Regions from separate parts of the Faecalibacterium sp. 9 genome, predicted to be linked through region 2. Evidence: predicted binding sites of a transcription regulator. Region 2 holds the regulator's gene; the other holds the start of a gene.

Region 1 (4,425 bases), 710 kb from region 2:
GCAGACATTCTCAGCGGTCATACCCATGTGCTTGTTGAAGCCGCAGGCATCCCACAGAGCATCGTTGACCATGGTATCCACGATCTCGCTCTTGCCCATAGGAGCGCCCATGCGGTAGCCGTAACGAGCCTTCTGCAGTGCGAAGGGAGCCATGTCCATGTTCTCCATGCCGCCTGCGACCACGATATCAGCATCGCCTGCCTCGATCATCTGAGCAGCCATATTGACGCAGTTCAGACCGGAGCCACACACCACGTTGACGGTGACAGCCGGGGTCTCGATGGGCAGACCAGCCTTCAGAGCAGCCTGACGTGCAACGTTCTGGCCCAGACCAGCCTGAATGACACAGCCCATGTAAACATGATCGACCTGCTCAGGTGCGACGTTTGCACGGTTCAGGGCTTCCTTGATGACAATGGAGCCCAGCTCAACTGCGGGAACGTTTGCCAGAGTGCCGCCGAACTTGCCAATAGCGGTACGGCATGCAGATGCGATAACGATCTTTTTCATGTGAATAGCCTCCTGAATTGTGTATGTGTTGCTTTTCGATTGCCTTTTTATCAAAACGCCCTTGGGCATTTCTGCAAATTATTTTTCAGGGTCTTTTCCCTGCCGGATCAGCGCATACTTTTCGTTGACCGCCTTTTCCACATTGGGGGTAACGAACTTGCCGATGTCGCTGCCGTAATACGCTGCCTCCTTCACGATCGTAGAAGAAAGGTAGCTCCACTTGATGCTGGTGGCAAGGAACATGGTCTCAATGCCGGGCATCAGTGCGTGATTGGTCTGCGCAAGCTGGATCTCGTTTTCAAAGTCTGTCACAGCCCGCAGTCCCCGTACCATCACCGAAGCGTGCCGCTTCTTGGCGAACTCTACGGTCAGGCCGTCGAAGCTCTCCACCGAAACGTTCTGGATGCCTTTGCAGCACTCCTTGAGCAACTCTACGCGCTCCTCCACGGTGAAGAGCGGATTCTTTGCGCTGTTATTGAGCACTGCCACGATCAGATGATCGTTGATCTTTGCTGCGCGCTTGATGATATCAAGGTGTCCTTTTGTGACCGGGTCGAACGAACCGGGGTAAACTGCTGTTGCCATCGTCTGGTGTCCTCCTTGAGCGCTGTGAAAAGCGCGTTTTGGTTCTGCCATGATAGCACTTTCCAGTCTTGGGTGCAAGATTTTGTGCAAGCTGTACGTTTTATCGTTAAAATTTAAACAATCAACGCTGTGCCACATCGCGGCAACTTGCTACGCTATAAGTAAATCACATCGTCAAAATTTTATCAAGTCCTTTTGCAAAGATTTTTGGTTTCACCACACCAAACAATCCTCCAAAATAGCTCTGAATTTTGTAAATATTGACAGTCAGCCAAAATTTTCACGATAAACTATTGATTCTGCACATTGTTAATGTTATAACTAAGTTGTGCAGGTCTGCCGAACTGTCCGGCAGCTTTCCCTGTTGTCTGTCAGGATACCACACGGCTATGTCAGAGTTGTGTGCAAACTACCAAAAAACGGTAAATAACCTGCAAAGATCTGTCCGTGCAGGAAGTGTAAATGATAAATTTACAATTCCTTTATGTTATTATAGGAGAGGATGGTTTATAATGGATTTTACGGAACTGTATGCTCAGAAAAAAATGACCGCCGCTCAGGCTGCCGCACTGGTCAAAAGCGGTGACTGGGTGGACTACGGCTGGGCAGTGAACACCCCCGTGGCGGTGGATGCCGAGCTTGCAAAGCGTCTGCCGGAGCTGGAGGGCGTCAACTTCCGCGGCGGCATCCTGATGTGGGTGCCCGCGATCTTCCAGATCGACGACCCCGCCGCACACATGACCTGGAACAGCTGGCACATGGGCGGCATTGAGCGCAAGGCCATTGCACAGGGGTTCTCCTTTTACTCCCCCATCCGTTATTCCGAGCTGCCCCGTTACTACCGTGAGAGCCCGGACCCGCTGGATGTGGCCGTGTTCCAGGTGACCCCTATGGACGAGCACGGCTATTTCAACTTCGGCCCCAGTGCATCTCATCTGGGCGCTGTATGCGAAAAAGCCAAGAAGATCGTTGTTGAGGTCAACAAGAACATGCCCCGCTGCCTTGGCGGCATGGAGAACTGCATCCACATTTCTCAGGTCACCGGCATCGTGGAAGGCGAGAATCCTCCCATTGGCCAGATGGCCGCTCCCGGTGCTGCTACCGAAGTGGATCTGAAGGTTGCCAACCTGATCGTTCCGCAGATCCCCAACGGTGCCTGCCTGCAGCTGGGCATCGGCGGTATGCCCAATGCCATCGGCAGCCTGATCGCACAGAGCGACCTGAAGGATCTGGGCGTGCACACCGAAATGTATGTGGACGCTTTTGTGGATATCGCCAAGGCCGGCAAGATCACCGGTGCACGCAAGCAGCTGGACAAGGGCCGTCAGGTCTACGCCTTTGGTGCCGGCACCCAGAAGATGTACGATTACCTGAACGATAATCCGGAGTGCATGTCCGCTCCCGTGGACTATACCAACGATATCCGCAGCATCTCCGCACTGGATAACTTTATCTCCATCAACAACGCTGTGGACATCGACCTGTTCGGTCAGGTGAACGCCGAGACTGCAGGCCTCAAGCACATCTCCGGTGCCGGCGGTCAGCTGGACTTCGTTCTGGGCGCATACCTTTCCAAGGGCGGCAAGAGCTTTATCTGCCTGTCCTCTACCTTCTTTAATAAGAAGACCGGCCAGCTGGAGAGCCGCATCCGTCCCACGCTGGAAAACGGCAGCATCGTCACCGATACCCGTGCCAACATCCACTACCTGTGCACGGAGTACGGCTGCGTGAACCTGAAGGGCCTGACTACCTGGGAAAAGGCTGAGGCCCTGATCAACGTTGCACATCCCGACTTCCGCGAAGACCTTATCAAGGAAGCCGAAAAGATGCATATCTGGCGCAGGAGCAACAAAATCTAACATGTGTCGTGGGTATTCCTGCTGCCTGCGGCAGGAATGGAGTTTATCACATGATGGACAAAAAGCCGCACATCAAGCCCTATCTTTACGGGATGCTGGCCGGGTTCGGAGCGATCTCCCTGAGCATCATCTTTTTCTTTCTGATCTACCGCTTTGACGGTTTTGGCAACGCGATCTCGACCCTGACCGGCATTCTGATGCCGTTCATCTACGGTGCCGTCATCGCCTACCTGCTCAAGCCCGTATGCAACACCATCGAGAGCTTTCTGCGCCGCTTCATTCCGGAAAAGATGCATGGTCTGGTCAATGTGCTGTCTATTACACTGACCATCCTGTTCGGTCTGCTCCTCATCTACGCTTTGTGCATGATGATCATTCCGCAGCTCATCACCAGCGTGACCACCCTGTACTACACTGCACAGCGCAACCTTGCAAAGTTCGTGCAGTGGGCAAATCATGTGGAGTTCATTGAGAACAACCAGCAGATCATGAACATGCTCAACTCTGCTTATGCCACCATCAGCACCAATTTCGATGATCTGATCAAGACCCGGCTCCTGCCCTCCATGCAGAACATCGTCAGCGGTGCCGCCATTGGTGTGCTGAACGTTGTAACGGTAGCCAAGAATCTGGTCATCGGCATCATCGTGGCCGTGTACATGCTGGCCAGCCGCAAGCGCTTTGTGCAGCAGGGCAAGCTGGTGCTCTACAGCATCTTCAAGCCCCGCTGGGCAGAGCTCATCAAGGAAGAAGTGAAGTATGCCGATAAGATGTTCGGCGGCTTCATCAACGGCAAGATCATGGATTCCGCCATCATCGGCGTGCTGTGCTATATCGGCTGCCTGATCTTCAAATTCCCCAGTGCACTGCTGGTGTCGGTCATCATCGGCGTGACCAATGTCATCCCCTTCTTTGGCCCGTTCATCGGTGCGGTTCCGGCTACCCTGCTCATTCTCATCCAGAGCCCCATCAAGGCACTGTGGTTCGTGCTGTTCGTGCTGGTCCTGCAGCAGCTGGACGGCAATGTGATCGGCCCCAAGATCCTGGGCAACACCACCGGTCTTTCCAGCTTCTGGGTCCTGTTCGCCATCCTGCTGTTCGGCGGTCTGTGGGGCTTTGTGGGCATGATCGTGGGTGTACCGCTGTTTGCTGTCATCTATGACATCATCAAAAAGCTGGTCATCCACGGCCTGAAGCGCAATGCAGAGCTCGACATGCTTCAGACCTACCACGACAATTTCGGCGACCCGGAGGACGATGCTTCGCCTGCCCCGGAACCGCCTGCCGAAAAGCAATAAGCATCTTCCCTGCCCTGTATCACAAAGGCCCTGCGTTCTTTCGAACGCAGGGCCTTTGCTTTTTATGATGATGTTTGCCGAAGATTACTTTTCAATGGGCTGCGAGGGCTTCCAATCCTTGTAGTTCTCGTAGCGGCTTTCGCGGATCCTGGTGTGGGACCAGATCTCGTCCG
Region 2 (4,425 bases):
GTACAGCCAGTTCCAGTTCACCTGGCACACATCCTGTGCGTTGCCTGCGATGAAGGCAGCTGCCATCTTCTCTTCCCAGCCGGACCATGCGGCAAAGGTGGGCTCGATGGTGATGTTGGTGTGCTCAGCCTGGAACTCCTTGATGGCGTTCTGGTAAGCCTCGTGACGGCTGTCGCCGCCCCACCAGCTGATGGTCATGGAAACAGGGCCGTCAGACAGTGCCAGGCTCTCGTCTGCAGAAGCAGCGGGAGCGGTGGAAGCAGCAGAGCTGGATGCAGCAGAGTTGCCGCCGCAGGCAGCCAGAAGGCCGGCAGCGCCCACAGCGCCGGTGACCTTCATGAAATCACGACGAGAAATTGCCTTGCTCATTTTCGTTCTCCTCCTAAATACAGAAAACATCATCTCGAACGGGGGTTCTGCACATACCCCGTTGTATACAATTATGATAACAAAACAACAGCCAAAAAGAAAGACGCAAATTGCAGATATCTAAACAAAAAACGTACAAATATTGCTCTTGTTTTCGCGCAAGAATTGACGCCTTCGCTGAAATGAATAAACTTGGCTCGAAAAACTGTGCAACATGTATACTTCGCTATTTTGCATAGAAAACTGGGATGCATCATAGGAGGAACGTCGAATTTTGCAATATTTTTGTAAACATTCCGTTTCAGAACGTGGAAGCGTTGCATACATTGTGGACGAACAACCGCTTAAAAAGCCCGGATGGGAGCCTTTGAACTGATATATCAATAGCGCAAAAAATGTTCACTCTGATATATCAATTGTTTGCGGCGGTCCCCCAGCACCGGTCTGCGGGCATGGAAATCGGTGTTTCTTCGCCCTTTTGGGGGGTGAAAAAGCACCGACAGCGACATATTTTGCGCTGCTGCGTGGACTGCGCCTGCAGGCCGGGGATAAAAAAGAAAGGCCGCCGTGTCGTTGGACACAGCAGCCTTGTATACAAGTTTCAGTCAGCCTGCGAAGCAGCTTTTTCGGCGTAGAACGCGCGCTTTGCCTTAAAATAGCACTGGGGGCACATGCTCACGTACTGCACATCGTTTTCCAGATCGATGGCCACCTGCTCGCCCTCAAAGACAAATCTGCCGTTCACCTTGCGGCAGTTGCAGATGGCCTTGCGGCCGCAGGTGCAGATGGTTTTCATTTCCTCGATGGTGTGGGCCAGCTCCAGCAGCCGGGTGGAGCCGGGGAAGCCCTTGAGGGAGAAATCTGCCCGCAGGCCGTAGCAGATCACCGGGATGTTCAGGTCCACCGTGACCATGAACAGCTGCTCGGCCTGCTCCGGGGTGAAGAACTGGCTCTCGTCGCACAGCACGCAGGCAAGGGCAGCGGTGCTGTTGGCCTGACGCACCGCCTCGAACACATCCGTTTCCGGCGGGATCAGCAGATCGGCCTTCCGGCGGACGCCCAGACGGCTGACCAGCTCACCACCGCCCTTGGTATCCACCTGCGGCTTGAGGATCAGCACCCGCATCCCCTGCTCCTCGTAGTTGTGGGCCACCTGCATCAGGGCGGTGCTCTTGCCGCTGTTCATCGCGCCGTAACGGAAATACAGTTTTGCCATTTGAAAAACTCTCCTTACAGAACGAACCCTCTCAGCCAAAGCCTGACGGCTTTGCCAGCTCCCCCGATAGGGGAGCTGGCGAGCGTATGCGAGACTGAGAGGGTTCGGCGGCATCTCAGGCTTTGACTGAGAGGGTTCTCTTATTACTTATAATAGGTACGTTCAGTCCTGATTGCGCAGGCGGTAGCCCAGACTCATCAGGCTGTCGCCCAGATGGACGTTCTCCACCACCACATCGGGATACGACACCGAAAGGTCATAGTGGGAGAAATTCCAGAAGCCCTCGATGCCCAGATCCACCAGACGGCCGCTGACCTGCTCCGCACCGTCCCGGGGCACACAGAGCACTGCGACCTTGGGGTGATGCTCGGCACAGAAAGACTCCAGCTCGTCGATATGGCGGATCTGGATGCCGCTGATCTCCTTGCCCACCTCGCTCTGTGCCACATCAAAGGCGGCGATCAGGCGGTAGCCGTTGGTATCGGTGGTGATAAAGCGGCTCACTGCCTTGCCCAGACGGCCGCAGCCGATCAGGATGGTGGGCAGGCGGTCGCCGTTGCCGAACAGCAGGCCTTCCAGAATGGAGAGCAGGTTTTCCACCGAGTAGCCGATGCCCTGCCGGCCATTCACATCGCCGATGCAGTTGAAGTCCTGTCGTACCTGCGAAGCAGTGGTGCCCATCTGAGCAGCCAGCTCGCGGGAGGAAATGCTGTTGATGCCGTCTTCCTGCAGAGAGCGCAGATAGCGGTAATATTTGGGAAGACGCTTGATAACGGGAAGCGAAGCCTTTGCAGGGGTGCTCATAGAATACTTTCTCCTTTCGCTCTATCGCAGTACTTGCCGCAGCTGCCTGCTTTACAGATGCGGCGCAGAGAAACCCCGATCCGTTTACGGGTTCATATTGCAGATATTACAGTTTGCAGATATTACAGTCAATTATTTAAAGTATACAGCACTGATGGAGAATGTCAAATCATTCTCAAAAAAATTTTATGAAATGTTACCGTTTTTTTGCTGCGGCGGGTCTGTATAGCCCGGCACAGGCCGGGGAATGCTGACAAAAAACGCAGGAGGAAAGCATATGAACGATGAAACGCAGCAGACCGACGCAGGTCGGCTGGAAAAAGAAGAGATTGAGGATCTGGGCACGGTCACGCTGGCCCGCGGCGGGCATGTCATCCACTGCCTGACCGTCATCGGCCAGATCGAAGGCCATTCGGAAGCACCGCAGGGCCAGAAGACCACGAAGTACGAGCATGTCATCCCGCAGCTGGTGGCCGCGCAGGAGGACCCCCGCATCGAGGGCCTGCTGGTGCTGCTGAACACAGTGGGCGGGGATGTGGAAGCGGGCCTTGCGCTGGCGGAGCTGATCGCCAGCGTATCCAAGCCCAGCGCAACGCTGGTGCTGGGCGGCGGGCACTCCATCGGCATCCCGCTTGCCGTCAGCGCCCGGCGCAGCTTCATTGTGCCCACAGCCACCATGACCGTGCACCCGGTGCGGCATTCCGGCGTCATTCTGGGGGTGCCGCAGACCATGCGCAGCTTTGAGCAGATGCAGCAGCGCATCACCGGCTTTGTGGCGGCCCACAGCGGCATGACCGAAAAGCGCTACACCGACCTGATGCTCCACACCGGCGAGCTGGTGATGGACATGGGCACCGTGCTGGACGGACGCCGGGCCGTGAAGGAAAAGCTCATCGACGAGCTGGGCGGGCTTTCGGATGCGCTGGCGTGGCTGTATAAAGAAATCGAAAAAGAGTAAGAAGACAGGACGGCAGATAGTTTCTCCAGCGAATGTCCTGGGGGTGGGACCCTGCTGCCGCAGGCAGTAGGGCGGGACTGGAGTCTTGCAACAGCGACGACCGCTGCCCGCGGCAGAAAACAGGGAGAAGCTGTTGGGGCAGCGGCCAGCAAGACGCAAGCGATAGCGAAGCGGATGCTGGGTGCCGCAACCTGTCGCTGTTCGCGGAGAAAGCTCCCTGCTGGCCTGCCGGGCTGAAGAAATTTGTACAACAATAGGTTTGCCATTTTCTTCCCTGCGTGGTACAATAATAAAATCAAATAGTGTGTCTACTACAAGTGTGGGGAACAGAGAAGAATGGCGACAAGAAAACGTAAAACAACAACACGGCGTGCATCATCGCGCAAAAAGCGTGCCGAACAGCGGCTCCCGGCAGGGCTTGGCACCCTGTTCGCAGGCCTTTTGCTGGTGGTGCTGGCCTTTGTGGAGGGAGATTCGGCATGGAAGGCCCTGCACGATGTGCTGTTCGGACTTTTTGGCTGCGGCAGCTTTGTGCTGGGCGCAGCCGTGTGCTGCCTTGCTGTGCAGTATACCCGGGGCGAAGACCTTCTGCCCCCGATCTTCAAGCTGATCCTGGGGCTGGTGTTTGCCTGCGGGACCGTGATCGTTTTTTCGGATATCCAGCCGCAGGGCATGTCTGCATTCCAGATGACTGCCGCCTGCTATGCCAACGGCGTGAATGCATGGCTGGGCGGCGGCGCGCTGGGCGCACTGCTGGGCGGCAATCTGCTGCTGCTCTGCGGCAGACCGGCGGCAAACCTGATCATGGCGGTGCTGGCGCTCTGCGTCAGTCTGTACATTTTTGACCTGACTCCGGCAGAGGTCTGGCAGTGGCTGTGTGCCGCATTCGGCGGGGTGCACGCAAAGGGTGCCGCCCTTGCCCGGCAGAGCGCGGAGCGCCGTGCGGAACGTGCGGCCGCCCGGGCGGCAGAGGCCGAGGAGGACGAGGAGGAAGCCGAAGACGAATATGAGGAAGAGGAGCCGGAGGACGAACCGGCCGGCCCTGCGTTCCATATCGGTGTGCCGGACTGGCTGAACG

The links. Region 2 encodes Rex, which represses fermentation and respiration genes when NADH is low (regulators of the CRP and FNR family bind a similar motif). Its sites were predicted from a motif close to ATTGTTAANNNNTTAACAAT; they were not measured.
Region 1: ACKXF9_RS08180 (butyryl-CoA:acetate CoA-transferase) is a predicted target of Rex. The motif match lies at 1,401-1,420, and genes of this name have one in related genera.

Annotation. Positions count from the first base shown of each region.
Region 1 covers NZ_JBLWGB010000001.1:1,689,030-1,693,454, reverse strand. The annotation lists gene ACKXF9_RS08190 (acetyl-CoA C-acetyltransferase) at 1-510, opposite strand, end outside; gene coaD (pantetheine-phosphate adenylyltransferase) at 589-1,095, opposite strand; gene ACKXF9_RS08180 (butyryl-CoA:acetate CoA-transferase) at 1,608-2,954, shown strand; gene ACKXF9_RS08175 (AI-2E family transporter) at 3,005-4,252, shown strand; gene ACKXF9_RS08170 (radical SAM protein) at 4,337-4,425, opposite strand, start outside.
Region 2 covers NZ_JBLWGB010000001.1:977,116-981,540, reverse strand. The annotation lists gene ACKXF9_RS04615 (ABC transporter substrate-binding protein) at 1-369, opposite strand, end outside; gene ACKXF9_RS04610 (thymidine kinase) at 971-1,585, opposite strand; gene ACKXF9_RS04605 (redox-sensing transcriptional repressor Rex) at 1,748-2,389, opposite strand; gene ACKXF9_RS04600 (ClpP family protease) at 2,667-3,347, shown strand; gene ACKXF9_RS04595 (DNA translocase FtsK) at 3,684-4,425, shown strand, end outside.